Regions from separate parts of the Micromonospora sp. NPDC001898 genome, predicted to be linked through region 1. Evidence: riboswitches for the same ligand, from Rfam matches in the RefSeq annotation. Region 1 holds a riboswitch; each other region holds the start of a gene.
The links. Region 1 has a riboswitch for cyclic di-AMP ahead of ACFYZF_RS27300 (NlpC/P60 family protein). Riboswitches for the same ligand answer to the same signal wherever they lie in the genome.
Positions count from the first base shown of each region.

Region 1 (7,505 bases):
GAAGGCCCCCGGTCGGGTGACCGGGGGCCTTCGTCGTGTCGAGGAAACCGTCAGCGGGGCGCGCCCAGCGGGGACGGCACCAGGTTCACGTCGGCGCGGTCGACGTACATGATCCGGTGGCCGAACTGGATCTGCACGTACTGCTTCTCACCCCGGATCACCGTCCGGTCACCGGGGGCCGAGCCGTCGAACGTGGTGGCCCGGTAGTACTCGCCGGGCAGCACGTTGCCGACGGCGTACCGCTGGCCGGCGGAGAGGGTGTACTGCAACGGCGAGATCGGCTGGTACGGCACGCCGGCCGGGTATGCCGCCTCCTCCGGGTAGGCCCGCCCGTACACCGGGATCGTCGCCTTCCCGGCCTTCGGGGTGGCCACCAGGCCGACGGTCCACGCCGCGGTGGGCGCGGACGCCGGGTTGTGGAACCACGCCTTCTGCCCGAGGTACCAGATCGCCGTCCAGTCACCATCACGGCCGGCCAGGGCGTACGTCTGCCCGGTCGAGGCTCGGGCGCCGTGGTCGGAGACGGCCATCGTGGCCGGCGAGCCGTTCGGACGCAGGGCGATGTCGTTGACCAGCGGCGCGTCGGCGCTCGGCGCGGAGCGCAGCACCACCGCCGAGGAGCCGCGCGAGGGGCACGGCACGCCTGCCGTCACGCAGCCGGTGAACGCCGGCCGGTTGGTGGCGAAGTCGGGGTCGATCCGCACCATGCCGGTCAGCGGGGTGCCGGTGTTGAGCTCCGGCGCGCGCAGCAGGTCGAAGTAGTGCGACCAGTCCCAGTACGGGCCCGGATCCCAGTGCATGCCCCGCACGTTCGCCGCGACGGTGCCGGGGACGTTGTCGTGGCCGATGATGTGCTGCCGGTCCAGCGGGACGCCGTGCCGCAGCGCGAGGTACCGGACCAGCTTCGACGAGGTGCGGTACATCGCCTCGGTGTACCAGGTGCCCTGGGCGGCGAAGCCCTCGTGCTCCAGCCCGATCGACTTGGCGTTGACGTACCAGTTGCCGGCGTGCCAGGCGACGTCCTTGGTCTTCACGTGCTGGGCGATGTGCCCGTCCACCGAGCGCAGCGTGTAGTGCCAGCTCACGTAGGTCGGGTCCTGGACCATGTTGACCGTGCCCGCGTAGCGGCCCTCGGTGTCGTGGATGAGGATGTACTCGACCTTCTGCCGCTTGGGCCGGTCGGACAGGTCGTGGTTGCCGTAGTCGCCGGGGTCGGCGCTGAGCGACTGGTAGGGGGCGGGGATCCACTCGCAGGAGATGGTCGACGGGCACTCCAGGCCGTCGGGGCGCTCCGGCAGGCGCAGGCCGAGCCGGTCCAGCCAGGACTTCTGCGGGGTCACCGCGCGGGCGGCGAGGGTTACCCGCTGCCCGTCGTCGGTCACCCGGCTCTCGCCCTCGGCGATGGTGCCGAAGACCTCGTCGGCGAAGGCCGCCGCCGCGTCGGCGCCGTCCGCGCCGGCGTACCGGGCCACCGCGCCGTACCAGGCCGCCGGGTCGGTGCCGGCTCCGACCGGGGCGCCGATCTGCCGCTGGTACGACGCGAGCAGCGCCGCCCCGCCCCGGATGTTCGTCGGCGCGTCGGCGCGCAGGGCAGCCTCGTCGGCCCCGGTGAGGGTGGCGGCGGTGTCCAGGGTCTGCAACGACGCCGCGGTCGGGGCCTCGTCGGCCGAGGGCTGGGCGGCGGAGAGGGCCGGGCGGGAGTCGTCCCCGCGCGGGTCCTCGTCGCCGGAGTCGTGGTGGGTGCCGGTGGGCAGGCCGGTCACGTATTCGGCGTCGGTGAGGTGCATCGGCCCGTACCCACCGCTGGTGCTGGGGGTGCCGGCGTTGGTGTCCCAGCGGGACTGGAGGTAGGAGACGCCGAGCAGGACGCTCTCCGGCACGCCGTACTCGGCGGCGGCGTCAGCGTACTGCTGCTGGCGGTCGGGGGTCTGGCCGGCCGCGGCCGGGGAGGCGGTGGTACCGAGGGGCACAAGGGCCGTGGTGGCGGCCACGGCGGCGGCGAGCAGGATCCGTCTGCTCGACGACACGACAGAACGGGGCATCGAACCTCCTGGTTGGGCGTCGGATGAGGTCACCCTTCCGCCGTCGTCCTCCCACGTCAATAGCTTTCCACCAGGTGTCGCGATGTGAAGGAAACTTCCGCACGGTGGCGTGGTATGGCGTGTCATCGCCCGGCGGGTTGCGGATCGATAACGGGCGTCTCTACTCTGGTCAATCGTCGGCCGGTAGCTGTATCGCCCAGCCGGGCGGTGACGGTCCGACACCGCCGAGTCGCCTCCGGGCGAGCCGGGGACCCAGGTACGCCGGGGTGAATCCGCAGCGCCGCTGCGGTAGGGCGCTCTCCCTTCCCGCCCGAACCCGTCAGCTAACCCGGTAGGCGGTCAAGGAAGAAGGAGAACGGAGCCAGGTGGCACTTCCTGCCCTGCGGCGCCCGTCACGCCGGTCGGCGCACGTCGACCGGACACCGGTTACGCCGCGTCCACGCTGGTCACGCTTCACCACCGCTCTCGCCGCACTGGCCGGCGCCGCCGTCGTCCTGACCGGCACCCCGACCTCGGCCCAGGCCGATCCCTCGATCGCCGAGATCGAGCGGCAGATCGACCAGGACTGGAACAAGCTCGAACCGCTCATCGAGCGGCACAACGCCACCCGTCAGGACCTCGCCCTCAAGCGTCGGCAGGCCGACGCCGTCGCCAAGCAGATCGGGCCGCTGCAACGCCGGGTCGACGAGGCGATGGACAAGGTCAGCGGCCTCGCCGTCGAGGCGTACAAGACTGAGAACCTGTCGGCGGTGAACGCGCTGCTCGGCAGCCGCTCGCCCGGTCAGATGATGGGACAGTTGGAATTGCTCGACCAGTTCGCCGAACGCCAGCAGCGCGACATCCGGGCGGTCGTCGACCTCCGCGACGAGCTCGATGCGAAGAAGAAGCCGCTGGACGAGATGGTCGCCCAGCTCGCCCGCACCGAGGCGCAGCTTGCCGCCAAGCGGAAGCAAATCAACACCGAGATCGACCGGCTCCAGAAGCTGCGGCTCAAGGTGTACGGCAACGGCGGTGGCGGCGCGCTGCGTCCCGCTCCCTGCCCGGCTGCCTACCCGGGCGGCGGCGCGGGAGTCGCGGTGAAGTTCGCCTGCGCCCAGATCGGCAAGCCCTACGTCTGGGGCGCCGAGGGGCCCAACTCGTACGACTGCTCGGGCCTGATGCTCGCGGCCTGGGCCAAGGCCGGCGTGTCGCTGCCGCACAACGCGGCCCAGCAGCGGTCGGTGACCGCCCGGGTGAGCCGCGCCGACCTGCGCCCCGGTGACCTCGTCTTCTACTACGCCGACCTGCACCACGTCGGCATGTACGTCGGCGGCGGCTGGGTGGTGCACGCCTCCCAGGCCGGCCAGCCCGTCAAGATGAAGCGCGTCGACGACGGCCAGATCCACAGCTACGGCCGCCCCGACTGAGCGGCGGGGGGCCCGTTCCGCGGGACGGGCCCCCCGACCACGCCCGCGCCGTCAGCGGGTGGGCCAGGTACGCCAGTTCTGCCAGGAGCGGCTCGGGGTCGGGCCGCGCTGGCCCTGGTACCGCGAGCCGTACACCGTCGACCCGTACGGGTGCTCGGCCGGGGAGGAGAGCCGGAAGATGCAGAGCTGGCCGATCTTCATGCCCGGCCAGAGCGTGATCGGCAGGTTCGCCACGTTGGACAGCTCCAGCGTGACGTGACCGGAGAAGCCCGGGTCGATGAACCCGGCGGTGGAGTGGGTGAGCAGCCCGAGCCGGCCCAGCGAGCTCTTGCCCTCCAGCCGGCCCGCGAGCTGGTCGCCGAGCGAGATCACCTCCAGCGTGGAGGCGAGCACGAACTCGCCCGGGTGCAGCACGTACGGCTCGCCGTCGGGCACCTCGACCGCCGAGGTCAGGTCGTCCTGCTGCGCCGACGGGTCGATGTGCGTGTAGAGGTGGTTGTTGAAGACCCGGAAGAGCTTGTCGAGGCGCACGTCGATGCTCGACGGCTGCACAAGGGTGGGCTCGAACGGCTCCAGCGCGAGCGTGCCAGCCTTCAGTTCGCTGACGAGATCGCGGTCGGAGAGCAGCATCGGCACACCATAGCGACCCTGGTCGGCGGGCCTGTCATCGCCTGTGGCAACCGGCGTGCCGCGCTCGCCTGTCGTACACGTGTTCGATAGAATGTCCACATGGCTTCCTGGTCCGAATTCGCCGCTGACGAGCCACGACTCGCCGGCGGGATCCGCCTCCTCATGCAGCAGTACGGGCCGGGCTTCGGCTACCTGGCGACCGTCCGCGCCGACGGTGGGCCCCGGGTGCACCCGGTCTCCCCGGTGATCACCGACGACGGGCTCTTCTGCTTCATCGTCGACTCGCCGAAACGGCGCGACCTCGAACGCGACGGCCGCTACGCGCTGCACTCCTTCCCGCCGGAGGACAGCGACGACGAGGCGTACGTGGCGGGGCACGCGTGGCCGGTGACCGACCAGGCCCGGGTGGCTCGGCTCGCCGAGCTGGGGCGGGCCGCCCCGCAGGTGGACTGGCGGCTGTTCGAGTTCACCGTCGACGTGGCGATGCTCGCCCGCCGCTACCAGGCCGGCTCCGTCTTCCCGGGCGGGGGCCCGGGGCAGCCGGCCGTGCAGGTGTGGCTCGACCCCCGGGCCGCCGAAGGCGCGGGCGGCGCCCCGGTGGGCGTACCGGATCGGGGGCCGACCCGGCGCGCCCACGGCTCCCACCGCGCGGCGGCCTGACCCCCGACGACACCGGTGCCGGCCCCGTCGAAGGACGGGGCCGGCACCGGAGGGTCAGGAACAGGGGTGCGTCAGGCCGCGCGGTACGCGTTCCACGCGGTCAGCATCCGGCTCGCCTGCCCGGCGGTGAACTGGTGCATGCACGAGTCGTAGGTGTAGTCCATGAAGTTGGTGATCGGGTCCTTGCCGGTGGCGGTGCAGGTGTCCCGCCCGGTCGGGCACTCGTACGCCGGCGAGGCCTCCGCCGGGGTGTCGCTCACGCTGTCGCCCGAGCCGGAGCAGCCGCCCTGGAAGGTGTGGTACAGGTTCAACCAGTGGCCGACCTCGTGGGTGCCGGTGTCGCCCTGGTTGTAGTTGGTGGCGGTGCCACCCGGCAGCGACTCGTTCAGGGCGACGACGCCGTCCATCTTGTCGAGGGTGCGCTTCGGGAAGGTCGCCCAGCCGAGCAGGTTGTCGCTCAGCTCGCCGAGGTAGATGTTCAGGGTGTTCTTGCCGCCCTCACGCAGCGAGGTCTTCATCGAGCGCTCGGCCGACGAGCCCGACACGATCGGGTACCACGCCGGGTTGGTGACCCGGTTGATCTTCTGGAGCTGGAAGCCGAAGGCGGTCGCCGCGCCGCCGGTGGCGCCGCTGTAGGCCTGGTTCAGCACGGCGATCTGCGAGGTGATCAGCGAGTCCGGGATGTTGCCGCCGGCCCGGGTGCTGTTCTCCTGGATGACGTGCACGACGACCGGGATGGTCACGGTCGCGAGCGTGCCGGCGCCGGCCCCGGCCCGGAAGTTGGCCCGCTCGCGCAGGGCACCCGCCAGGTCGGCCTCGCGCTCGCGGACCTGGGCGGCGGTCAGCTCGTTGGGTTCGTGCTTGGTCTGCGCGCCCGCCTTGACCCGGGCGTCGGAGTGCACGTCGGCCGGCTCGGCGCACGTCTGAGCCGGGGCGGCGGAGAAGGCCGATGCGGCGGGAACGACGCCCACGGCGGCGGTGCTGAGCAGGAGTGCGAGGGTCGTCGACGCGACGCCGGCGGTACGCCGGGTCAGCAGGTTGGCACGGAGTCCCATGGGCCCACCTCTTTCTGGCGGCGCGGCAGGGGGTGTGTCGCGCCGTGGCTGAAACTTGTGGCAGACGTTACAACCGATCGAAGGATTTGAGAACGGCTATATGTTGCCGGTATGAAACTTCTACGGTTCATCGATGGCTCGGGTCATCCGGGGAGGCGGTGAGGTGGCCATGGACCGGGTTGGGCGGAGTACGGGCAGCGGCGTCGGCCCGGTGCGGCTGCCGGTCGGCGGCGCGCGACGGGGTGCCTGGATGCACCCGGCGAAGCCGTCGGGTACAGTGGTGCCGCCTGCGGGTGTAGTTCAATGGCAGAACATCAGCTTCCCAAGCTGACAGTGCGGGTTCGATTCCCGTCACCCGCTCCACCACGAAGGCCCTGGTCAGGACGTGATTCCCGGCCAGGGCCTTCGACGTTGCTGACGCTTACCGCGCTTGCCGTGCCCGATTCCGGGTCAGCTGAGCGCGGGGTGGGCTCGGGCATGCGGTGCCCCGCTGCGGTAGGTAGAGCCAGGTATACCGCTCGGGTACCGGCGCCTCGACCGGGGGCGCGGGCTCGTGCACCATCGCGCCCCGAACGGGTGGTTCCTAGGGTTGACCTGTGCGAATTCGAAGAATCACCGCGATTGTCGCCGCCGGTGCACTGACCCTCGGCGGAGTACTGACCACGACTGTCGCGTCGGCCGGGGTTGCCCAACGGCAGTCGGTGAACTGGCACGGCTGCCTTACCGGTCCGGCCGACGAGCTGGGCGCCGCTCTCGACGACGCGGGTGCCCAGTGCGGCGAGGTGACCGTTCCGGTCGACTACAGCCGCCCGCACGGCCCTACGACCACGGTCGCGATGGCGCGGATCAAGGCGACCGATCCGGCCCAGCGCCGTGGCGTCCTGATGCTCAACCCGGGAGGCCCTGGAGACAGTGGGATGGGGATGGTGCTTGCCGGCGAGCAGATGCCGGACGTCGCGGCCCGGTACGACCTGATCGGGATGGACCCGCGGTTCGTGGGCCGGAGCCGCCCGATCGAGTGCCGATGGGAGACCAACACGTTCCTGCGTTCCGCCGGCCCGAGCCAGCGCACGTTCAACGAGAGCGCGGCACTGGCCAAGGAGCTCGCCGCCGGGTGTGCGCAGGGCAACCTCGATCTCCTGCCGCACGCGTCCACGCGGAACACCGCCCGGGACATGGATCTCATCCGAGGCGTCCTGGGGGAACGGAAACTGTCCTACCTCGGCTACTCGTACGGCACCTACCTGGGTGCGGTCTACCTGCAGATGTTCGGCTCCCGCGCCGACCGGGTGGTGCTGGACAGCGCCGTGGATCCGGCCATCTTCGGCCCGGCCCTGTTCTCCCGCAACGCGGCGGCGATCCAGGCCGCACTCGAACACTGGGCCGCGTGGGCGGCCGATCACAACGGCGAGTACGGCCTGGGCACCACCGCCAGCGAGGTGTTGGCCGTGGTCGACCGCATCAACAGCGCCAGCGCTCGCCGTCCGCTCAAGATCGGTACGTACGCGGTGGACTCGCACGTGTTGCCGTACTTCCTCTTCGCCCACCTCTACGACGACCTCGTCGAGGGCTACGCGGATCTCGCCGAGCAGCTGCGGGTGCTCGACGCTGCCGCACGCGGCGAAGCGACGACGCCCACACCGTCGCTGGAGGCGTTTCTCGCCGGTCTGCTCACCGGCGACGGCTACGCCGCCGATCGAGCAGGGACCCCC
Region 1 covers NZ_JBIATC010000021.1:70,937-78,441, forward strand. Annotated here, with positions in the region: gene ACFYZF_RS27295 (N-acetylmuramoyl-L-alanine amidase) at 51-2,042, opposite strand; cyclic di-AMP (ydaO/yuaA leader) riboswitch at 2,255-2,395, shown strand; gene ACFYZF_RS27300 (NlpC/P60 family protein) at 2,408-3,448, shown strand; gene dcd (dCTP deaminase) at 3,500-4,078, opposite strand; gene ACFYZF_RS27310 (pyridoxamine 5'-phosphate oxidase family protein) at 4,178-4,738, shown strand; gene ACFYZF_RS27315 (zinc metalloprotease) at 4,810-5,793, opposite strand; tRNA gene ACFYZF_RS27320 (tRNA-Gly) at 6,083-6,156, shown strand; gene ACFYZF_RS27325 (alpha/beta hydrolase) at 6,390-7,505, shown strand, end outside.

Region 2 (7,505 bases), on a different contig from region 1:
TGGATCGCCGCCCTGCTGGTCTTCGGGTACCACGTCGGCACCATGCGGATCGTCGCCGAGCCCGACTACCAGGCCGTCGTCGACTGGCTGTTCACCCTGGGCCTGTCCGGGGTGGAGTTCTTCTTCATCCTCAGCGGGTTCGTGCTGGTCTGGTCGGCCCGCGACGGGGACCGCCGACGCGACTTCTGGTGCCGTCGGCTAGCCAAGATCTACCCCAACCACCTGCTGATGTGGGCGGTGGTGCTGCTTACCGGCGGGTGGGTCTTCGCCGACCCGGTCAACCCCCGCGCCGCGGTGGAGAACCTCCTGCTGCTCCAGGCCTGGGACCCGACCCCCGGCTACTTCTACAGCGTCAACTCGGTGAGCTGGTCGCTCTCCTGCGAGCTGTTCTTCTACTTCTGCCTGCCGTTCGCGCTGCCGCTGGTCCGCCGGGCGCGGCCCGGGGCGCTGTGGGCGGTGGTGGTCGCGGTGCCGCTGCTGATCGTGGCGCTCTGGCCCGGTCAGCGCCTGGTGCCGCAGGAGAGCACCTGGTGGTTCACCCAGGTCTTCCCCGTCGTGCGGTCCCTGGAGTTCTGGATGGGCGTCGCCGCGGCCGAGCTGCTGCGCCGGGGGCGCTGGCGGGGCCCCGGCCTCAGCGCGGCCAGCGTGATCTTCGTGGCCACCTGGGTCGTCGCCTCGCAGTGGATCCGCGCCGAGCTGTGGGCGGCCCTGCTCGCGGCGGCGTACCTGCTGGTCATCGCAGCCGCCGCCGACGCGGACGTGCGCGGGGCGCGGACGCCGTGGCGGTCCCGGCCGATGGTCTGGCTCGGCGAGGTCTCCTTCGCCTTCTACCTGGTACACGTCTTCGTCATGGTCACCGTGCTGCGGCTGGCCGACCGGCTCGGCGTGGGGCTGCCCGGCTGGTGGGGACCGCTGGCCGTGGTCGGCTTCCTACTGGTGAACCTGGGGCTGGCCGCGCTGCTGCACCGGTGGGTCGAGATGCCGCTGACCCGCCGGCTCGGGCCGCCCCGCCGGCCCCGCCCGCCGGCTCCGGGCGGCGGGACGGTCCCCGGCGACCCGGCGGGGCCGCCCGGCCCGGCGACGACGGCCGTCCCCGCACCGGAGCACCCCCGCGAGCAGGTCGCGGTCCCCGAGCGGCACTGACCGCCCCGATCCCGCGCCGCCCCGCCGGGGCCCGGGACGCCGCCCACGGCCCCGTGGCGTACTCGTGGGGTGGGCCGACGGGCCGGGGAAGAACCGGACGATCGGGACGTCGCGACACGCCTGCCATCGGTGCGTCCCGCGGCAGGCTTCGGTAGCGTGAGCGGGTGCTTCCCGCCGCGCCGAACTGTCCTTTGTGGTGGGTCGCGCGCTGGACCGCCCGGATGCTGACCAGCCTGGCCGTCGCGGTCGCTTTCTCGCTGGGCGCCGGGTCGCTGTCGTTCGACCCGGCGCCGCCCACCGACGCCGCGGGCGGGTCCGCGGCCTGGTCTCCGCCGGGCAGCCCGGCCGGCCTCGGGTTGTCCGACCCCGACCCCGGCCCGGCCGCCGGGATGCGTGCGGTCGACCCTGGCCGGGCCGCCGCCGCCGCCCCCGCGCACCCCGGCGTGGTCCCGGCAGCCCTCGTGGGCCGGTCCGTGGTCGACCCGGCCCCGGCGCACCGGATGCCCGTCGGCCCCGCCCCGACGACCGCCGGGTCGCGCGCGCCGCCGCGCGGCTGACCCGTCCGCGACGCCGCCGTCTCGCGACCTCACCTCCGGATCCGTCCGCCCGGCCCGGTGGCGCCCCCGCGCCCCGCCCGGTGGCGCGGAGCGCCCGCTTCCCCCATCCACCCGCCGTTAGGTGCCGACCATGGACATCGTTCTCTACCAGTTCCTCGTCGAGGTGCCGCTGGCCGCCACCATCTGGTCGGTGCTGCTGGTGGTGGCGCTCGGCGTCCTCACCGCCCTGGTCGCCCGCCCGCAGCGGGACCGGCCGGTGGCCGACCCCGCCCCGCCCGCCGTCGACCCGGCCATCGAGGAGGCCGTCGACCTGCGCCGGTACGCCGAGGAGGTGGGGGTGGCCGCCGCCGGCGCCGCCCAGACCGCCCGCCGGCGGCGCGAAGTGTGGCTGGCCGCCCAGGATGCCCTCGATCGGTCCTGGCAGGCGTACGACGACGCGGAGGCCGCCGCGCGGCGCTTCTCCGGCGCGGGGGCACTGCCGGCGCCGCGCACCCCCCGCACCCCCGCCGAGTACGCCGCCCGGGAGCGCTGGCTGCACCACGCGGCCACGGCCGCCCACCTGCGCGGCGAGCTGTCCATCCGGCAGCTCTGCGACGTCTTCGCGCACCGGGACGGCTGGGATCCCCGGCTGCATCCGGTCCAGCAGGAGGTCGTGCTGGCCCGGGCGGTGCGGGACGGGAGGCAGGCCGGCCACCGGGCGGCGGCGGCCCGGGAGCGGGACGCCTGGCATGCCGCCGAACTGGCCGCCGAGGCCGCCCGGGTGCTGGCCGTCGAGGCGTACCGCGCCGCGGAGCGGGCCCGCCCCGTCCGGGTGCCCGCACCCCGGGCCGCGACGGCGGAGGCTCGCCGTACTGTCCCGGCCGCCCGCTGGCACCCGGCCCGGGTCGGCTGACCCGCCCCTGACGCGGGCGGGTCGCGGTGCCGCCCCGAATTTCTTTATGACGCCGGTCACATCGCCCGGGTAAACGGGCAGTCGACCCATCGGGGTGGGTCCACCGACATAACTCGCCGACGATCAAGACTGATCGTCCGGTTGTCGCCCGAAGGCACCCGGAAGGCCCGTAATCCCATTGAGTCGCGTCAGTTCCCAATGTGTTGCAAGAAAGCTGATCGGAGAGGGTTTAAGCAGGTGGGAAGGGCTTGGCAGGGCCTCGACCGGCCAGTAATGTCGGCCCGTCCGGTGCGGTACCCGATCGCAAGAGGCGACGCCGCGCCGACCCGCTTAATCGTGACCATCACGAACCGGGGACCCAGTGCACGTGTGGGGTGAATCCGCGGGCCACGGCCCGTGGTAGGGCGATCTTCCCGCCCGAATCCGTCAGCTAACCCGGTAGGCGGTCTCGGAAGGAGTGCCATCTTCGTGCAGCGCGACCCCATCCCTCGGTTGTTCCTCCACCGCGGCGCCGTGGTGCCCGCGTCCGTCGCCCCCGGGCTGACGAACTGACCGGCGCACCCGCCCGTACGCCCGGCTGACCGGGCATCTTCCCAGAGCCGACCTGACCGGCTGTGGACGTCTCCGTCCACGCCACCGTGCGACGACGCATGCCCAGGCGCCCCGCTCTCCGTCCCATCCCCGTGGAGGAACACGTGAACAACCACCTCAAGCGGCAGTTGCGACGTCTCGCCACCGAGCGCCCGTACCAGGTCGTCGCCGGCTCGGCCGCGGCGCTCCTGCTGGCCTCCGGCACCGGTGTGTTGCTGGCCGGCGCCGACGACACCCCCGCCCCCCGGCAGACCACCAATGCCGCCGTGGCCGAGATCGCACCCCGCCTCGACAGCGCGGCCAGCCGCGCCCAGGCCCGGGTCGGCGCGACCCCGTCCTCCAGCGCCTCGCCGTCGCCGAGCGCCACCACGGCCGCGCCGAACCCCGACCTGACCACCAAGGCGGCCCCGAAGCAGACCACGGCGAAGCCGGCCACCCCGAAGACGCCGTCGTCGAAGGTTCTCGACTACGCGTACCAGGCGCAGACCACCTACTACTACTGCGGCCCCGCGGCGGTGCGCAACGCGCTCTCCGCCACCGGCGTCGGGAGCACCCAGGACGGGCTGGCCAGCCGCCTCGGCACCACCGAGATGGGCACCAACTCGGCCGAGGACACCACCCGGGTGCTCAACGCGATGGTCAAGGGCGACCCGTACCAGACCCGGATGATCCCGGGCGGCGCCGCCACCGGGGCGCAGATCGACCGGCTCAAGGCAGACGTGGTGAAGGCGGTCGGCGCCGGGCGCGGCGTCGTGGTGAACATCGCCGGCGACGCCACCGACGTCGACGGCGGCTGGCACTCCTTCCCCGGCGGCCACTACATCGCCGTCGTGGGTTACCGCAACGAAGGCCGTACCGTGCGGATCGCCGACTCGGCCAACCCGGCCGCCTCGGCGTACTGGATCAGCACCACGGCCCTGGCGCACTGGGCGGCGACCAGGGGCTACTCGGCCTGATCACCCTCCCCCCACCGGGCCCCGGCTCTCCCCGTGAGCCGGGGCCCGGTGCCGTCCCGGGCCGGCACCGCGGCGTCCGGGGTGCCGGCCGGCACTGCGGCCGTGACCGAACCCGTCAGCTCCAACCTCAACCCTGACGCGAACCTCTTGATCACCGGGGGGAGGGGGCGGGGGAGGGCGGGGTGGGGGTCGGGCGGGGAGTGGGTGGGGTCCAGGTCGGGGTCAGTTCGCGGCGGGCCGCCGCCAGGAACGCCTCGGCGTACTGGTGGGCGGGGAAGTCGCCCAGGTAGCGGGAGCGGGTGGCCCAGCGGGCCGCCGCCTGGGGGTCGGTGTCGAGCAGGTGACCGAGCACCTCGTCGAGGTTGGCCGCGTCGCGTCGCAGCACGTAGCCCGAGCCGGCCAGGGGGAACCGCTCGACGAACCGGTCGCCGTCGCCGCCCATGTCCGTGACCGCGTACGGTTTGCCGGAGTAGAGGTAGTCGGAGATCACCCCGGAGACGTCCGAGAGAAGCGCGTCGGACCGGTTCACGCAGTCGACCAGGGAAATCTCCCGGCTGGCCGCAGCGCCCCAGACGTGCTGCCGGCCGGTGCGGGCCCGGTCCGCGGCGAGCAGCTCCGTGAGCCGGGCGAGCTGCCGCGCCGACCCCGGATTCTGCCCGGTGTACGGGTGGGCGCGCAGGATCACCGTCGCGCCCCGGGCCAGCAGCCCTCGGACGATGGCTTCGCCCACCGGCAGTGAGCAGTAGTTCGCGTCGGCGTGGTGGCCGGTCCAGGTCGGGGTGTAGAGGACCGTCGGGTTCGGCAGGCCGGTTGCCGGCTCCCGGTGCACCTCGATCGACTCGACCTGCGGGCGGCCGACCACGACGAACTTCTCCGCCGGGATGTCGACCCCCGCGCGGGCGTACCGCTCGACCGCGGCCGGGCCGGCCACGAAGATCCGGTCGAAGATCGCCGAGACCGGGTTGGCGCTGGGCGCCTTGTCGCTGTCGCCGTGGTGGATCTGCACGTGGGTGAGCTGGGTGAACCGGATGCAGTGGCTGTTCTTCGCCCCGTGGTTGACGTAGAACGCCACCTTGAGACTCGGCACCAGCGCCTCGTCCATCGCCTTCAGGGTGGGGCAGTACACCACCGGCGCGGTGGTGGCCGCGGCGATCGGGGCGAGGAACTCCGGCTCCCGCACCATCACGAGGAACGGCCGGCCGATCCGCTCCAGGTAGGGCAGCCACATGGTGACCTGGTACTCCGACCCGGGCGGGGCGGAGAAGTGCAGCAGGAACTCCGGCTGGTGCGCCCGCAGCGCCCGGGTCACCGCGCTGCCCCCGGTGCCCGGCCGGAACCGCCGGCGGGCCAGGTCCAGGGCCACCGCCCCGGCGCCCGCGCCGACGCCCAGCGCCAGCAGCAGGGCGACGTACGCCGGCAGCGCCAGCGCGGCGACCAGCGCCACCGCGGCGAGCAGCACCAGCAGGGCGTCGGCCAGCCGACCGGCGACCAGCGGGGCCCACGACCGGGCCGGTAGGTTGGCGGCCCGGATCTCCAGGTCCCCGGCCTGCCGCAGCGGCCCCACCAGCAGCACCAGCCCCAGCAGCACCAGGGCCGTGGCGGCCAGCGCCGGGTCGAAGCCGGCGTCGAGCCGGCGGGCGTACCCGACCAGGATGCCGGCCGCGAGCAGCACCGACTCGGCGGTGCTGTCGGCGGCCGGCCGGACCCGGCGCTCCCAGCCGGCGGCGGCCAGGGCCGCCACCGCGAGCGCCAGCCCCCAGCCGGTCGCCCCGGTCAGCGCGAGGGCGAGGAACGCCAGCACCGCCAGGCCGGTGGTCGCCACCCGGGCGGTCAGCTTCCTGACCAGGTCACCACGCATGTCGTTCCCGCTTCTCCCGCCGTGTCGCGGTGGGCGTCGTCGCTCAGCCGGCCGTGGCCGGGGTCGCCGTCGGCGCGCCCTGGGCGGGAACGTTCGCGGCGGGCCCCTCGCCCAGCGCCCGCCGGACGTCGATGACCTGCCCGGTCAGCTCGGAGATCAGCACGTCCAGCGAGGACTGGGCGACGGTCTCCGCGGCGAGCAGGGTGTGCTCCGGCTCCTCGCCGAACGCCTTGGTGCGCATCGGGGTGGCGGTGCGCTCCGGGTTGATGCAGTTGACCCGTACGCCGAACTCGGCCCACTCGTCGGACAGCGCCTGGGTCAGGTTGACCAGCGCGGCCTTGGTGGCCGAGTAGAGCGCGTAGCGGGCCCGGCCCCGGGTGTACGAGCTGGAGGTGTACAGCAGGAGCTGGCCCTTGGTCTGCTGCAGGTACGGCAGGGCCTGCCGGGCGACGGTGACCGGGCCGACGAAGTTGACCTGGAGGACCCGGTCCATGGTCTCCTGGTCCATCTCCGCCAGTTCGCCCTTCTCCAGGACGCCGGCGGTGACCACCACGTGGTCGATCCGGCCGGTGGCCTCGAAGGCGGTCTTCAGCGCGGCCTCGACGTCGGCGGCCCGCTCGACGTGGGTGCCGGTGCTGGAGCGGCTGAACGGGAAGACCTGCGCGCCGTAGCGGCGGGCCAGTTCGGTCAGCTCGTGGCCGATGCCGTAGCTGCCGCCGAACACGACGACGGTCCGGCCGGTCAGCTCCTCGGTGTAGGAGCGGTGGTCGGTCAGCCGGGGTGCCTGCGCGGCGGCGAGCTGGAAGAGCTTGTCCGCGAGGTGCACGTCGACCGGGTGGGTGACCTTGATGTTCTCGTCCGAGCCGTCGATCACCTTGATCGGGGTGCCGGGCAGGTAGCGCAGCACGACGCCGCAGTCGTCGGTGGCGGCGAAGTTCGCGTCACCCCCGGCGATCCGGTACGCCTCCCGGATGGTGCCCGAGCGGAACGCCTGCGGGGTCTGTCCCCGGCGCAGGGTGGAGCGGACCGGGATGTCGGTGATGCACTCGTTCTCGTCGACCTGGATGATCGTGTCGGCCGAGGGGATCGCCACGTCGACCGCCGTGTAGGTCCAGAGCGCGTTCACGCACTCCCGGACGATCCGGCCGCTGAGCAGCGGGCGCACCGCGTCGTGGAAGAGGATGTTGACGTCGCCCTCGCCGATGGCGTCCAGGGCGATCCGGGTGGTCGCGTTGCGGGTGTCACCGCCGGTGATGACCTTGCTGACCTTGCGGAAGCCGGCCTTGTCGACGATCTGCTGGGCGTCGGGGACGTGCCCGGCGGCCATCAGCACGATGATCTCGTCGATCTCGGGGGCCGCCTCGAAGACCGCCAGGGTGTGCTCGATGATCGGCTTGCCGGCGATCTTCAGTAGCTGCTTCGGGATGCCCAGGCCCAGCCGGGTCCCCGTGCCCCCCGCGAGGACCACCGCCACCGTCCGCGAGGGGCGCCAGGGAGCCGGGCTGGCC
Region 2 covers NZ_JBIATC010000004.1:202,324-209,828, forward strand. Annotated here, with positions in the region: gene ACFYZF_RS11455 (acyltransferase family protein) at 1-1,143, shown strand, start outside; gene ACFYZF_RS11460 (hypothetical protein) at 1,308-1,700, shown strand; gene ACFYZF_RS11465 (hypothetical protein) at 1,831-2,592, shown strand; cyclic di-AMP (ydaO/yuaA leader) riboswitch at 2,910-3,052, shown strand; gene ACFYZF_RS11470 (C39 family peptidase) at 3,276-4,139, shown strand; gene ACFYZF_RS11475 (CDP-glycerol glycerophosphotransferase family protein) at 4,291-5,997, opposite strand; gene ACFYZF_RS11480 (D-ribitol-5-phosphate cytidylyltransferase) at 6,041-7,505, opposite strand, start outside.
Region 2: another riboswitch for cyclic di-AMP. It lies ahead of ACFYZF_RS11470 (C39 family peptidase); the one in region 1 lies ahead of ACFYZF_RS27300 (NlpC/P60 family protein).

Region 3 (7,505 bases), on a different contig from region 1:
CTCCGTCGGTATCAGCGCGATGGTGGCCGGTTTCCAGACCGCCGAGGTCAGCAGCGTGAAGCTGGTCGTCACCGAGCCGAGCCGGTTCGTGCACCGACAGCTCTGGGTGACCGGGCTGCTCGGCCTGTTCGGCGCTCCGGAGCCCTACTACGCGGGTGCCGGCGCCGCCACCCCCGAGGTGCTGCCGGGCGCCTGACGGCCGCCCGCCCCGGGCACCCCCCCCCGGGTCGGTTCACCGTGGGCCGGTCACTACGGGTCGGTTCACCGTGGCCGGGGCGGGTGTTCCCTCCGGGGGCCGGGTGGGGGACGATCGGGACGTGCTTCGGCGAGACACCTTCCAGTATTCGGTTCAGGCCCGCTGCCCGCGGGCCGAGGCGGTGGCTCTGCTCGGCGACCCGGCCCGGCAGGACGAGCTGCATCCGCTGATCACGCGGGTGCGCCGGCTGCCGCCCCGGCCGGGCGCCCGGGCCAGTTACGCCATCACCGACCGGCTCGCCGCCGGGCCGCTGCGCTTCCCGGTGACGTACCAGGCGGATGTGCTGGTCGTCACCGACGACGAGATCGTCACGGTGGCCCGGCAGCGGCCGGCCACCACCGTGCGCAACCGCACCCGGCTGCGTGACGAGCCGGGTGGGGTGGTCCGGATCGACGTGGAGATCACCCTTGCCGCCCCGGCGCCGCTGTTCCGGTACGCCTTCCGGCAGGCCCGGTCGGCGCACCTCGGGCTGGCCCGGAGGCTGGGAGAGGTGCTGGACCGCGCCGGGGACGGCCCGGCTCAGCCCGCCTGAGCGGCGCGGCCGGGCCGCCGCCTGGCCCCACGGCTTGTGCGTGTGGCCCCCGGATGGCGGGGGCCACACGCCGCGCGGTCAGTACACCGACAGGTGCACGTGGTTGGTGTGGTCGCTGGACGGGTCCCCGTTGCCCCCGCTGTACGACTTCCAGCCGCTGCTGGGCAGCCAGATCTGCCTGAACCAGATCACGTACAGCACGGCGAGGTTGTCGGCGTTGCGGATGTAGTACGCCGCCAGGTTGTTGCCGTAGGTGCGGTCCCCGCCGGAGGCCACCCCGCCGAAGCCGCCCTTCTGGGCGGCGAAGTCGCACGCCCGTCCCTTGGGATGCTCGCCGGAGCCGCTGGGCCGGTGGCAGGAGACGTACCGGGTGAAGCCGGCCGACTTGGCCTGCTGGAGCGCGTGCAGCGTCCGTGGGGTGATGCAGCCGTTGGCCGGGGTCGGGTCGTTCACGCTGCACGACTCCGACGGCCATGACCCGTCGGAGTTGCGCTTCGCCGGGGTGGCGTTCGCGCTGGAGGTGCCCCGGTTGGCCCCGCCGCCGCCGCTGGCGCTGGCGCTGGCCTTCTCGTTGGCCACGGTCAGGGCCTGCTCGGCCTGATCCTTGCGCTTGGCCATCACGGTGACCTGCTTGCGCTGCTCGCGGATCTCCCCGTCGAGGGCCAGCCGGGTCTTGGCGGCCTGGTCCCGGGTCTCCAGCAGGTCGCGCAGCGCCCGGTCCTCGTTGGTGGCGACCGCGTCCAGCGCGGCGATCCGGTCCAGGAAGCCTGCGGGGTTGGTGCTGTTGAGCAGCGCGGACACCGGGCTGAGCCGGCCCGACTTGTACGCCACGCCGGCGATCTCGTCGACCTTGGCGCCGCGTACGGTCAGCTCCGCCTCGACGGTCTTGAGCTGGCTGCCGAGCTGCTGCTGCCGCTTGACCGAGCTGGCCAGGGCTCTCTTGGCGTCCAGGTAGCCCTTGCTGGCCGCTTCGAGTTGGGCGCGCAGGGCGGGGGTGCCGCCCTCCTCGTCCTGGCCGGGCGTGGGGGCGCGCAGGCCGGTGGGTGGGGCCGCGCCGGCCGGGGACACCGGCCCGAACCCGAGGCCGACGGCGAGCGTCAGCACCAGCATCGCCGCCATCCGGGCGGCGGTCCTTCGTACAGGTGCCACTACTGGCATACGTATGTCCTTCCGTCAGTCGCCGACCGGGTTAGCTGACGGGTTCGGGACGGAAGATCCCTACCACTCAGGCGGATGCACCCCACGAACATGGTTCCCCGGCTCGCCAGGAGGCGATTAGGCGGCGGCCACCGCAGGCGCCGGAGGGCGCCGCCCGGCGGAGGCCGGATGAGAGCTTACCGGTGCGGATGAGACCCCCGCTGCTTCCGTGACGGACGGTGCGTGGGTCAATGCTGTCATAACCGGCATGAGGGCACATTACACCACTTAATTGATGGGCGTGGGTATCACCAGCCGGTCGGCCCGCAGGGGCCCGCCGACGCCCCGGGCTCCACCTGCAACGTGGCGTGCTCGATGTGGAAGTCCTCGTGCAGGGCGGTGCGGGCCGCGGTCAGCACCGCGCCCACCTCGGCGTCCGGCGCCATGGTCAGGTGGGCCGAGGCGACCTCCATGCCGGAGGTCAGCGTCCAGACGTGCAGGTCGTGCACCTCGACCACGCCGGGCACCGCCACCAGCCGGTCGTGCACCGCGGTCACCTGGAGGTGTTCCGGCGCGGCCTGCACCAGGATGCGCACCGCGGCCCGCCCGAGCCGCCAGGTGCGGGGCAGGATGAACACGCCGATCGCGACGGCCACCAGTGGGTCCGCCCACCACCAGTCGGTGACGGCGATCAGCGCCGCGGCACCGATCACCCCGACCGATCCGAGCAGGTCGCCCAGCACCTCTAGGTACGCCCCGCGCATGTTGATGCTCTCCTTCGCCCCGCTGCGCAGCAGGGCGAACGCGGCAACGTTGGCGAGCAGGCCCAGCGTCGCCACCACGAGCATCGGGCCGGCGGTCACCTCGGGTGGATCGCCGAACCGGCGGACCGCCTCGACGAGGACGTAGACCGCGACGCCGCTGAGCAGGACGGCGTTGCCGAGCGCGGCGAGCACCTCCAGCCGGTAGAGCCCGAAGGTGCGCTGGGGGTCGGCGGTGGCCCGCCGGGTGGCGGTGATCGCGGCCAGCGCCATGCCGATGCCGAGCACGTCGGTGAACATGTGCCCGGCGTCGGAGAGCAGTGCCAGCGAGCCGGTGCCGAACGCGGCCACCGCCTCGACGATCATCAGGGCGGTGAGCAGCCCGAAGGCCGCCCAGAGTCGCCCTGAGTGGCGGTCTGCGGCGTTCGCCACCGCGCCGTGGTGGTCATGACCTGCGCCCACGCCAACACCCTCCGTCCCCGATCCGGACCCGGTTTAATTTATGCTCACATCGCTATGTATGCAAGTGAAATCGGGCGTCCGACCGGGGACGGGGGCCCCGGCCGGTCAGCCGGTCGGATCGATCGTGGTCAGCCGCTGGGTGGCCCGGGACAGCGCCACGTACAGCGTCCGCACGCCGGAGCCCGGATCGGCCCGGATCTCGGCCGGGGCGACCAGCGCCACCCCGTCGTACTCCATGCCCTTGGCCTGGAGACTGGTCACCACCTGGAGGCGCGGCGCGGCCAGGCCGGCGAGCCAGCCGGCGACCTCGTCCCGGCGCGGCACCGGCGTGACCACCCCGACCGTCCCCTCCACCTCGCCGAGCAGCGTGGCGACCGCCGCGACGGTGGCCCGTTCCAGCTCGGCCGGCGGCACGGTCAGCGCTACCGGCTCCACGCCGGTGGACCGCACCGCGCTGGGCAGCCTGAGGTCCGGGTAGAGCCGGCGGATCTCCGCCGCCGCCACCGCGAAGATCTCCGCCGAGTTGCGGTAGTTGGTGGTCAGCTCGAACTGGTGCCGACGCCGCCGGCCCAGCGCCTGGTCCCGGGCCCGGGTCAGCTCCTCCTCCGCGCCCGTCCACGCGGTCTGCGCCGGGTCGCCCACCACCGTCCAGGACGCCAGCCGGCCGCGCCGGCCGACCATCCGCCACTGCATCGGGGAGACGTCCTGCGCCTCGTCGACCACCACGTGCGCGTAGTCGCGGTAGTCCTCCGGGCGTTCTCGGGCCGCCTCGCGGGCCGCCCGCTGCCGGTCGGCCTGCGTGCTCAGCTCCCGCACGCCCCCGGCGAGCTGGAACGGGTCCCGCTTGGCCCGCTTCGGCTGCATCGGCTTGCCCAGCAGCGCGTCCAACTCGTCCAGCAGCGCGATGTCGGCGATCGTGAGTCCCTCGTCGTCCAACGTCCGGTACGCCTCGGCGAGCAGTCCGATCTCCGCCCGGGACAGGATCCCCCCGGCGTACCGGCGCAGCCGGTCCGGGCGGGCCAGCCAGCCCAGCACGTGCCGAGGGTGCAGCCGGGGCCACCACGCCTTCAGGAACTCGCGGAAATCGGGCCGCTCGGCGATCTCGGCCTCGAACGCGGGCTGCTCGGGCAGCTGGCGGATGCTCAGCCGCCGGGCCTGGGCCCACAGCGCGGCGAACACCCCGTCGAAGCCGGCCCGACGCGCCTCGTTGCGGCGGGCACCCCGGGACAGCGCCCGGTCCCGGATGCCGTCCAACTCCCGGCGGTCCAGCCGGAGCAGCGCGCCCCGGTAGAGCAGCCGCAGCTCGCCCGGCCCGCCCGGCACCGCGTCCCGCGCAGCCTGCTCAAGCACCCGCCGCATCCGCAGCGATCCCTTCACCGCCGCGACCTCGGGCGGGTCGGTGCGCGTCGCGTCCATCCCCGGGAACAGCGAGCCGAGCGAGTGCAGCGTCGCGGTCTCCTCGCCCAGCGACGGCAGCACCGAGGCGATGTACTCCACGAACACCGCCGACGGGCCGACCACCAGGATGCCGCCGCCGGCGTACCGGCTGCGATCGGAGTACAGCAGGTACGCCGCCCGGTGCAGGGCGACCGCCGTCTTGCCCGTCCCCGGGCCGCCGGAGACGATCGTCACCCCGGAGCCGGGGGAGCGGATCGCCTCGTCCTGCTCCCGCTGGATGGTGGCGATGATGTCCCGCATGCCCCGGCCGGTGGCCCGGGACAGGGTGGCCAGCAGCGCGCCGTCGCCCACCACCGCCATGTCCGGCGGGGCAGCCGCCGGGTCCAGCAGGTCGTCCTCGATCCGGGTCACCCGCTCGGCCGAGGAACCGATGGTGCGCCGCCGCACCACGCCCAGCGGCTGTGCCGGGGTGGCCTGGTAGAACGCGGCGGCGGCCGGGGCCCGCCAGTCCACCACCAGGGTCTCGGCGTCCTCGCCGCGCACCCCGAGCCGTCCGACGTGCAGCACCTGCCGGTCGCGCAGGTCCAGCCGGCCGAAGACCAGCCCCTCGTGTTCGGCGTCGAGCCGGTGCCGGCGCTGGGCGGCGTGGAAGACCATCGCGTCCCGCTCGACCAGCGCGCCGAAGTTGCCCACCCGGGCCAGCTGGTAGCCGTCCTTCTCGGCCTGAGCGGCCGAGCGGCGCAGTTCGCTGAGGCGGGCGTACACCCGGTCGAGATGCCGTTGCTCGACGGCGATCTCCTGCTCCAGGGTGGTCCGGTCGGTCACGCGCAGCTCCTCGCAGACGGCGGCGGACGGCCGCGCCGGGGCGCGGGCCGCGCCTCGGGCTAACCGGAGAGGGTACGGCCACCGGCCGACCGGGACGCGGGGCCATGCCGCCGCCGCGATCCAGCCCACGTCCCGGACCGCCGCTCACCCCTGTGACGCGGCTCCGGTCAGGCGGGGGAAGCCGGGTGCGGCGCGCCCGCCAGGACCCGGTGCAGCACGCCGGCCACGGCGGCGTTCACCTGGCCCGGCCGCTCCATCATCAACATGTGACCGGCACCCGGGCAGACGGTCAGCTCGGTCGCCGGTAGCGCCGCCGCGATCGACTCGGCGCACGGAGGCGGGGTGAGCCGGTCCCGGTCACCGACCAGCGCCGCCGCCGGGAGGTGGGCCAGCGAGGCGAGGGTGTCCAGCCGGTGCTGCGTCCCGATCGAGGCCCGGAAGCCGCCGATCGAGCGCAGCGAGGCGCGGGCCACCGCCGAGGTGACCAGCCGGATGTCGGTGGGATCGCAGCGGTCGCCGAAGAGCATCCAGCGGATGCTGGGCCGCAGGGCCCGCAGCAGCGCCCGGGGCGGGCGCCATGCGCCGCAGCGGGCCAGCACCCCGGCTCCGGCGGTCTCGGCCAGCCGGATCAGCCGGGCGATGCGCGGGGAGAGGCCGTAGGCGGTGTGGGTGTGCCCCTCGGCCGTGGTCGAGACGAAGACCAGCCCGGCCGTGCGGGCTGCGAAGTGCCGGGGGTGGCGGTGTGCGTACTCCATGACCGTCATGCCGCCCATCGAGTGCCCGACCAGCACCACCGGCCCGGTCGGGGCTACCGCGTCGAGCACGGCGACCAGGTCGTCGCCGAGCTGGGCGAGGGTGGCGGTGCGCAGCGCCATGCAGCTCGACCGGCCGTGTCCCCGGGCGTCGTAGGTCACCACCCGGACCCGGCCGCCGAACCGCTCGCGGATCTCGGCGAGTTGCCGGTGCCAGCTCCGCCCGTCCAGCGTCCAGCCGTGCAGCAGGAGCGCGGTGATCTCGGCGTCCGCGGGCCCGGACACCTCGACGTGCAGCCGCACGTCGTCGGCGAGCCGTACCTCGGTCTGCTGTGGCATCGCCGCCTCCCCTCGGGCCGCCGCGAGAATTTCACCATCGGGTGACCCGGCGGTAACACCGGCTACCCGTCATGACACCACGCCAACCCTGTGAGGGGAAGGAGGTCAGCCGGCCGGCTGCGGTGGGGGTGGGGGTGACGCCTGCCGTGGGCGGGAGGCGACGCCTCCCGTGAGCGGAGGCGGAGACGACGAAACGCCCGCCGGGTAGACCCGACGGGCGGTTCCTGGTGTCGCGGTGGGCGGGGTCAGCCGCCGAAGACGCCGGCCTCGGCGAGGCGCTTCTCGGTGGCGTCCCAGCCGTGGTCCGGGTGGGTGGCCGCGAGGTTGTTCAGCTCGGCCCGGATCTTGGCGGCGTGGCCGGCGGCGGCCAGCACCCGGATCTCCTCGACGAATGCCTCGGAGTCGGTGCGCAGGTGCGCGGTCTTGCCGTTGGTCAGGTTCCGCACGTAGGCGTGCTTGCCGCCGTTGAGCGGGATGACGTACTTGAACTCGCCCAGCACGCTGAGGGCGCCACCCTGGCCTGCCTGGCCGGCCCGGACTGACGCGCGCGCGGTCTTAGAGGTGTTGCTCGCCACGGAGGTACTCCTTGAGACGTACGGGAGGACGGTAACGTCCGGGGGCTGTGACGGGTGACGCTCGGAATGAGCCTCGGTCCGCCGAAGTTGTGCGCGGCACAAGCCGCCGAGAGAACTTTACACGACCGCGATGCCTGGCTGGTCACCGTGCCTGTCCGAAGGGCACAACCACGGACGCCGGCCCGGCATTCCGCCGGGTCGGACCGCTCGCCGGCAGACCGGGACGGCCGCTCCGGTCGCCCGAACCGGGGTGGATCCGAGCGCCGGTTCCGGCGAATTCCCCGATTCACTGGCGCACCATCCGCCACACCAGTCATCATGTGTTGCAACAGCCACTCGGGTGGTCGAGGTCGTAGGGGAAGACGCACCTCGCTCTCCGGGAGGTCACCGTGCCAACGCGTGGCGTCGTATACGTCCATTCGACCCCGCTCGCCGTGTGCTCGCACGTCGAGTGGGCGATCGCGCGCG
Region 3 covers NZ_JBIATC010000024.1:48,739-56,243, reverse strand. Annotated here, with positions in the region: gene ACFYZF_RS28205 (STAS domain-containing protein) at 1-196, shown strand, start outside; gene ACFYZF_RS28200 (SRPBCC family protein) at 318-788, shown strand; gene ACFYZF_RS28195 (coiled-coil domain-containing protein) at 867-1,946, opposite strand; cyclic di-AMP (ydaO/yuaA leader) riboswitch at 1,951-2,080, opposite strand; gene ACFYZF_RS28190 (cation diffusion facilitator family transporter) at 2,234-3,148, opposite strand; gene ACFYZF_RS28185 (HelD family protein) at 3,254-5,371, opposite strand; gene ACFYZF_RS28180 (alpha/beta fold hydrolase) at 5,539-6,462, opposite strand; gene ACFYZF_RS28175 (hypothetical protein) at 6,708-7,037, opposite strand; gene ACFYZF_RS28170 (DUF3145 domain-containing protein) at 7,427-7,505, shown strand, end outside.
Region 3: another riboswitch for cyclic di-AMP. It lies ahead of ACFYZF_RS28195 (coiled-coil domain-containing protein); the one in region 1 lies ahead of ACFYZF_RS27300 (NlpC/P60 family protein).

Region 4 (7,505 bases), on a different contig from region 1:
GGGCGGCCAGGGTCAGCGACAGCCACTGCCAGTAGTCGAACTGCCAGGCCGGGACCATGGCGAGCACGATCACCGGCACGGCCAGCGCGACCGACACCCACAGCCGGGTACGCAGCCCGCGCAGCTCGTCGACCGGCTCGGCGGCGGGCTCCGCGCCGGCCCGGGCGGGCGGGGGTGGCACGACGGCCGTGTAGCCGGTCTTCTGCACCGTGGCGATCAGGTCGTCCGGGCTGATGTCGTCGGCGTACGAGACGCTGGCCTTCTCTGTGGCGTAGTTGACCGTGGCGGTCACGCCGTCCATCCGGTTGAGCTTCTTCTCGATCCGGGCGGCGCAGGACGCGCAGGTCATCCCGCCGATCGCCAGTTCGATCCGGTTCGCTGCGACCTGCAACGGCCGCGTGGGCGAGGTCATCTCAGCCCTCCTGTGAGTCGTGCCCGTGCCCGGGGACCCCGTGCCCGGCACCGACGCTCGGGGTGCCGGTGGCGGTCGGGGCGGTGGCGGTCGGGCTGGTGGTGGCGGCCGGCGTGCTCGTCGCCGTGCCGCCGGGCACGCCGGGGGCACCCACAACGACCGTGAACTCGGCCGTGTGCACCGCCTCGCCGTGCCGGAAGTCGAGGTAGAGCCGGTACGCACCGGCCGAGGGGAACTCCGCGGAGAACGTCACCGCCGGCCCGGCCGGGGTCCGCCCGTCCCCGGGCGCGCCCTCGGGATGCACGTGCAGGTACGCCAGGTCCCCCTGGCGCAGCGCCACCAGGTGCCCGTACGCGCCGAGGTAGGGCTGCAGGTCGGTGACGGGCGTGCCGTCCCGGCTCACGGTCAGGGTCAGCTCGGTGGCGCGGCCCGGCTGCGGCGAGCCGGCCAGGGTGACGGTGTAGCCGTCGGCCGTGGCGCTGCTCGCCGGGGCGGGCAGCGGCCGGGTGTCGACCGGGCCGGGCACCGTGACGTCGACGCCGAGGGTCAGCGCCGGGCCACCGGTGGGGGTGAAGTCCGCGAACGCGCGCCAGACGCCCGGGCCGCCGAGCGGGGAGGCAACACGCCAGGTGCCGTCCGGAGCCAGCTCCGGGTGGACGTGCCGGAAGCCGGAGAGGTCCCGCCGCGCGACGATCAGGTGCATCCGCTTGTCGTGCGCGACGTCGTAACGGGTGACGGGTGCGCCGTCGGCGCCGGTGATCCGGAAGGCGAACTCGCCGGCCGGCGCGGCCACTGGGGCCAGGGTCCAGCCCCGGTCGGAGACGAGCAGCCCGCCGGGCAGGTGGGCTGCGGCGTCGTCGGTGGAGGAGCGCGCGTCGCCGGAGGGCTGCGCGGCGCTGCCGTGGGCGGGGTCACCGGCGTCGTGGCGGGTTTCGGCGGCCGGGGCGACGGGGCCGGCCACCCGGCCGACCCCGTACGCCGCGCCGAACACCGCCGCGAGGCCGAGGGCGAAACCGCTCAGCTTCGTCGCCGTGTTCATCGGGTACCTCGGTTCTGTGCGGGCGGCGTCACGCGCCGACGAGGTCGTAACCGGCCTCGTCGACGGCGGCGCGCACGGTGTCGGTGTCCAGCGGGCCCTCGCTGGTGACGGTGACCCGGCCGGCGACCAGTTCCACCTGGACGTCGCTGACGCCCTCGATCGCGCCGATCTCGGTGCTGACCGAGGTGGCGCAGTGCCCGCAGGTCATCCCCTGCACCTGGTATGTCGTGGTGATCATCGCGATTCCCCTCTCCTGGCCCACCATACCCCCGGGGGGTAATCGTGAGGCGGACCACAGCCATCTCCGGCCATCCCGATACCCGTGGGGGGTATCGCTGCCGCAAAGAACCGTAGCATACCCCCTGGGGGTAGGTTATCCTCGATGCCATGACCGCACCGACGCCCACCCCGACCCGGGGGTACACCGCCAGCAAGGACCAGTTGCTCGCGCGGCTCCGCCGCGTGGAGGGCCAGGTCCGCGGCATCGAGAAGATGGTCGACGAGGACCGCTACTGCATCGACGTGCTCACCCAGATCTCCGCGATCCAGGCCGCCCTCGAAAAGGTCGCCCTCGGCCTGCTCGACGGGCACGCCCGGCACTGCATGCACGAGGGCGCGGCCGAGGGCCGGGCCGACGAGATGGCCACCGAGATGATGGCCGCCGTCGGCCGCCTCATGAAGCGCGGCTGACCGCGCCCGCCGCCGCCCGCGCCGCCCGTTCCCGTTTTCCGCCGCGGGGCCCGACCCAGTCCCGTGGCCAGGACCGGCCTTTGGCTCGCCGCCCGGGACCGGGGGCGGGCCGGAGAGACCCGCCCCCATCACAAGGCCCCCGGCTTCAGAGCCTGGCGAGGATCTTGTTCATGGCGTCGATCTCGCCCTGCTGGGCGGTGACGATCCCCTGGGCCATCGCCTTGGCCTCGGCGTGCGTGCCCTTCGCCAGCTCCTCCTTCGCCATGGTGATCGCACCCTCATGGTGGGCGATCATCATGGTCAGGAACTGCCGGTCGAACTCCGGGCCGGTCGCGCCCGCCAGCCTGGTCATGTCCGCGTCGGACATCATTCCGGGCATGCCGTGGTCCATCCCCGGCATCCCGTGCCCGGGCCCGTCCGACGGGACGGGACGGCCCCACCCGGTGAGCCAGCCCGTCATGGTCGCGATCTCCGGCCCCTGGGCACCCTTGATCTGAACGGCGAGGCGCTTGACCTCGGCGTCGGCGGCCCGGGAGCCGGCCAACTCGGCCATCTCCACCGCCTGCCGATGGTGCGGGATCATCATCTGGGCGAACATCACGTCGGCGTCGCCGAACGTGGCCGACCCGCTCGCCGGTGCGCCGCTGGTCGCGGCGGGCGGCGTGTCGTGGCCGGAGGAGGTGTGGTCGGCGGAGCCGCAGGCGCTCAGGGCCAGGGCTGCGATGAGCGCCCCGCCGGCCAGGGCGGCGCGGCGCGCGATCGTACGAGTGGTCACGGTCTGGATCCTTCGATGTCGAGTGCGTACGCGGGCAGGACGGGGACACGGGTCGCCGGCAGCAGGGGCCGGGCGCCCGCGTCGAGGCGTCCTACGTACGCGACACCGAGATCTCGGCCAGCCACAGGCCGATCGGCCGGGGCGGTGGGGCGCGCGGACCGGCGGGCGGCCCGGCGTGCCGACGGGCGGACGGGCCGACCGACCGCACCCCGCTGAGCAGGAGCACGGCCACGAACAGCGCCACCGCGAGCGCGCCGAGCACCGCCAGGCAGATGCTCCAGCCGGGCGGGCCGGCACCGGGATCGCCGGCGGGCACCAGCCGCGCGGACGGGCACCCCGCCACCGGACACCCCCCGGGCAACACCCGCATCGCGCCCACCCGCGTCACGCCGGCGCGGAGCACGGCGCCCGCCCCAGCGTCGACAACGGGAAGGGCAGCGCCGGTCGCGCCGGCCGGATGGAAGGCAGCGCCGGCCGCGTGGAGGGCCGCGCCGATGGCCACCGGAAGGGCAGCGCCCGTCATGGCGGTCATGGCGGAAGCGCCGCCCGTCGTGGTGGCGCGGTAGGAGGCGGCCGGGTGTGCGTCGGGAGACCCGGCCCGGTCGTGACCGCCGTGGCCACCGCCGCCGTGCGCGCCGTGGCCGAGAGTGTGCATCGCGGCCAGCCCGACCAGGGTGCAGATCATCAGCGTGAGCCGGGCCCACCGCCCGGCAGTCAGCACCGTCGCCGTCCGCACCCGGTCCACGCTAGCCGGTCCGGCCGAACGCCCGGGCCGAACACGCCACGAGCGGTCGCACCGCCGCCCACCGGTCCCGGCCGGTGCGGCTACCGGCCCCCGCACCCGGGCGGGCCGATCGACCCGGAGGTCAGTCGGGACATGTCCGGCGGGCCGATCGGGCACGCGATCTGCGTTCCCCAGGTGGGGATGGCTACCATTTCGGGCGATGGTCGTCCGGATTCCGCACCGACCGCCCGCGCACCCCGCCGCCGGGCGGCACCGACCCGGCGGCCGGTGCCGGGCCGCCGCACCGCCCCGCCCCGCGTTGTCCGTGCGTGACGCCACGGACACCGGGGGAACCTTCTCGCCGGCGAGTCCGACCCGACGGGTCGGGCCGGACGACGGGAACGCTGAACCGCCCGGTCCACCGGGCCGCACCCCGCGCTGACACACCGTTTGGAGACCGTCGATGGGTGCCGACCACACCCGACCGGCCCCGCCCGCCCCTCCCGGGGTACGGCGGGTCCTCGTCGCGACCGTGGTGCCGCTCTTCGTGATCACCGTGATCGCGGCAGTCGCCCTCTGGCCCCGCGACGGGGGCCCGCAGGTCGACGGCAGCCCGGCGGTGCCCCGGTACCACGGCACGGTGACCCGGGTGGTCACCGAGGCGTGCCCGCCGCAGCCGGAGACGCCGGAGGGCGAGGCTGGGCCGGGCGCGCAGGACGGCCCGTGCGGCACGGTCACCGTCCGGGTGGAGCAGGGGCCGGACGCGGGACAGCAGGTCGGGACGCCGGTCCCGACCGGCCCCGGCGCGCCCACCGTCGCCGTCGACGACCGGATCGTCCTGGTCGAACTGACCGACCCGGCCGACCCGTCGACGAGCGCCTACAGCATCGCCGAGCACCAGCGTGGCACCCCGCTGGTGTGGCTGGCGGTGGTGTTCGCGCTGGCGATCGTCGCCTTCGGCCGTTGGCGAGGGCTGGCCGCCCTGGCCGGCCTGGCCGCCAGTTTCGCCATCCTGCTGACGTTCGTGCTGCCCGGGATCGGCGCCGGCGGGTCACCGCTGCTGATCGCCATCGTCGGCTCGGCGTTGATCATGTTCGTGGTGTTGTACCTCACCCACGGGGTGAGCGCGCAGACCTCCGTCGCCGTCCTCGGCACCCTGGGCAGCCTGGTGCTCACCGGCGTCCTCGGCACCCTGGCCGCCGCCGCCACCCACCTCACCGGCCACGGCAGCGAGGACGCCACCACCCTGTCGATGTTCCGGGGCGACGTGGACCTGCACGGCCTGCTGCTGGCCGGCATCATCATCGGCTCGCTCGGGGTGCTCGACGACGTCACGGTCACCCAGGCTGCCACGGTGACCGAGTTGGCGAACGCCAACCCGGGGCTGTCCCGGTTGCAGCTCTACCGGGCGGCCACCCGGGTCGGCCGGGCACACGTCGCGTCCACGGTGAACACCATCGTGCTGGCGTACGCGGGCGCGTCGCTGCCGCTGCTGCTCCTGCTCACCGCCGACTCCCGCCCGGTGACCGAGATCCTGACCACCGAGTTCATGGCGCAGGAGATCGTCCGCAGCGCCGTCGCCACACTGGGCCTGATCGCCGCCGTACCGCTGACGACCGGGCTGGCCGCAGTGGTCACCGCAGCGGGTCGGGCCGCAGCGACCGGGCCCGGCCGGCCGGGCGGCGACGGGGACGTGCCTGCCTCGCGTACCCCCGGCGCAGCCCGGCACCCGGCGGAGCCGGACCTCGCGCTGGAGGCGCTCAGCGGTGGGCGGCCCGACGACCGGTTTCCCGGCGGGCCGGCCCGCCCCACCGATTCCCCGGCCCGGTGGGCCGGCCGAGAAGGGAGCACGGACAGCACATGGTGACACTTCACAGCGCGACCGAGAGTGGTGTCACGGGTGAGAATCGCGTCACTGACTACCGAAAGCAATTGCAAAATAACGCTTTTAGTCGGCATCCGGACGTAGATCCCCACGAGGGCTGTCGGGTAACCTCGCTGCCGGTCACCGCCGAAGGCGCGCAGCGGCGCCTGCGGTGCCGCCGCCCAATCGCCGCGAGGCGAGCCGGGGATCCAGGTACCTGGGGTGAATCCGCGACAGCGGTAGGGGCCACTTCCGCCCCGAACCCGTCAGCTAACCCGGCCGGCGGTCGATGGAAGGGAAAACTGTGACGGCACCCCTGCGCCGCTGGCTGGCACCCGTGGCGGCCGTGTTCGCCGCGCTGGCGATCCTCGCCGGGCCGGCCGCCCCGGCGTTCGCCGCGCCCTCCACCCCCAAACCCTCGGGGCACGAGGAGGACGACGAGCCCAAGCTGATCACCGACGTCATCGAGGCCGCCAACCGGGACTACACCCAGGCCCAGTCGAAGCTCGACAAGTCCAAGAAGCGCCAGCTCCAGCTCGCTCTGGAGGTGAAGCGGGCCGAACAGGAGTTGGACGCGCTCGCCCCGCAGATCAGCGAGATGGCCGCCCAGTCGTACCGGACCGGGCGGATCGGCGCGATGGCGATGCTGCTGGAGAGCGGCGCCCCGGACTCGTTCGTCGAGCGCGCCACCGCCCTCGACCAGCTCAATATGATCAACGCTCGGAAGCTGGGCGAGGTCAACGACGCCAAGAAGCACGCGGAGCAGGCCAAGCTCGCGGTCGACGCCGAGATCCGCGAGCAGCAGAAGCAGACCGCGATCATGGCGAAGAAGCAGCACGACGCCGAGAAATCCCTCGCACTGGTCGGTGGCAAGGGCTTCACCGGCGGCCTGGTCGACGCCACCTCCCCGGTCGCGCGGATGGCGCCGGGCCGGACCGGGGACGGTGAGTGGCGGCCCGAGTCGCGCACCGAGAACGACCCGACCACCTCCGGCACGATCACCCCCCGGACGCTGCACGCGTACAAGGAGACCAAGAGGGCCGGTTTCCACCGGTTCGTCGGCTGCTACCGCCCGGGCGGGCCGTGGGAGCACCCCAAGGGCCGGGCCTGCGACTGGTCGCTACAGAACAGCGGTTTCTCCCCCTGGCACAACAACGACACCCGGATGTACGGCAACAACCTCGCCGCGTTCCTCATCCGCAACGCCGACCGGCTCGGCATCTACTACGTCATCTGGAACCGGCAGATATGGTTCCCGGCGACCGGTTGGAAGTCCTACAGCGGGCCCTCCGACCACACCGACCACGTGCACATGTCGCTGCTCTGACGCCGCCGCCACGCGACCGAGGGCCGTCCCGCACACCCGCGGGGGCGGCCCTCGCCGTGTCGTGGCCCTACGAGCGTCTCAGGCGGCGGCCGGGGCTGCCGGATTGGCCGGCGTGACTCCCGGGGGTGGGGTGGGCGCGTCCTGGGCGGCCGGGGCCGCGGCGGAGGGGACGGCCGGGGCCACGGCGACGGCCGGGGCGAAGCCGGCGGGCACCGCTGCCACCGTCCGCACCCCGCCCGCGCTGAGCCGGTACGACATCCCGACCACCGCGCACCTCCCGGCGGTGACCTCGGCGGCCAGCACGAACGAGTCGGCGAGCATCGCCTCGACGGTCTGCGCGATGTGGATGTCGACGATCCCGTTGATGTCCTCGACCCCGCGCTCGGCGGCCCGGCGAAGACTGGGCACCACGGCGTCCACCACGGCCCGCAGGTGGCCGACGGGCGCGGTTCCGGTGCTGGCCGCCGCCCGGGCCGCCTGCACGGCGCCGCAGGAGTCGTGGCCGAGCACCACCACCAGCGGGGTGCCCAGCACGGTCACCGCGTACTCCACGCTGCCCAGCACCTCGGGGCCGACGGTGTGCCCGGCGGTGCGGACCACGAAGAGGTCGCCCAGCCCTCGGTCGAAGATGATCTCGGCGGCCAGCCGGGAGTCGGAGCAGCCGACGATCACCG
Region 4 covers NZ_JBIATC010000006.1:383,001-390,505, reverse strand. Annotated here, with positions in the region: gene ACFYZF_RS17325 (heavy metal translocating P-type ATPase) at 1-412, opposite strand, end outside; gene ACFYZF_RS17320 (hypothetical protein) at 414-1,451, opposite strand; gene ACFYZF_RS17315 (heavy-metal-associated domain-containing protein) at 1,480-1,689, opposite strand; gene ACFYZF_RS17310 (metal-sensitive transcriptional regulator) at 1,839-2,141, shown strand; gene ACFYZF_RS17305 (DUF305 domain-containing protein) at 2,287-2,916, opposite strand; gene ACFYZF_RS17300 (hypothetical protein) at 3,008-3,652, opposite strand; gene ACFYZF_RS17295 (YibE/F family protein) at 4,104-5,507, shown strand; cyclic di-AMP (ydaO/yuaA leader) riboswitch at 5,674-5,805, shown strand; gene ACFYZF_RS17290 (coiled-coil domain-containing protein) at 5,809-6,831, shown strand; gene ACFYZF_RS17285 (carbonic anhydrase) at 6,910-7,505, opposite strand, start outside.
Region 4: another riboswitch for cyclic di-AMP. It lies ahead of ACFYZF_RS17290 (coiled-coil domain-containing protein); the one in region 1 lies ahead of ACFYZF_RS27300 (NlpC/P60 family protein).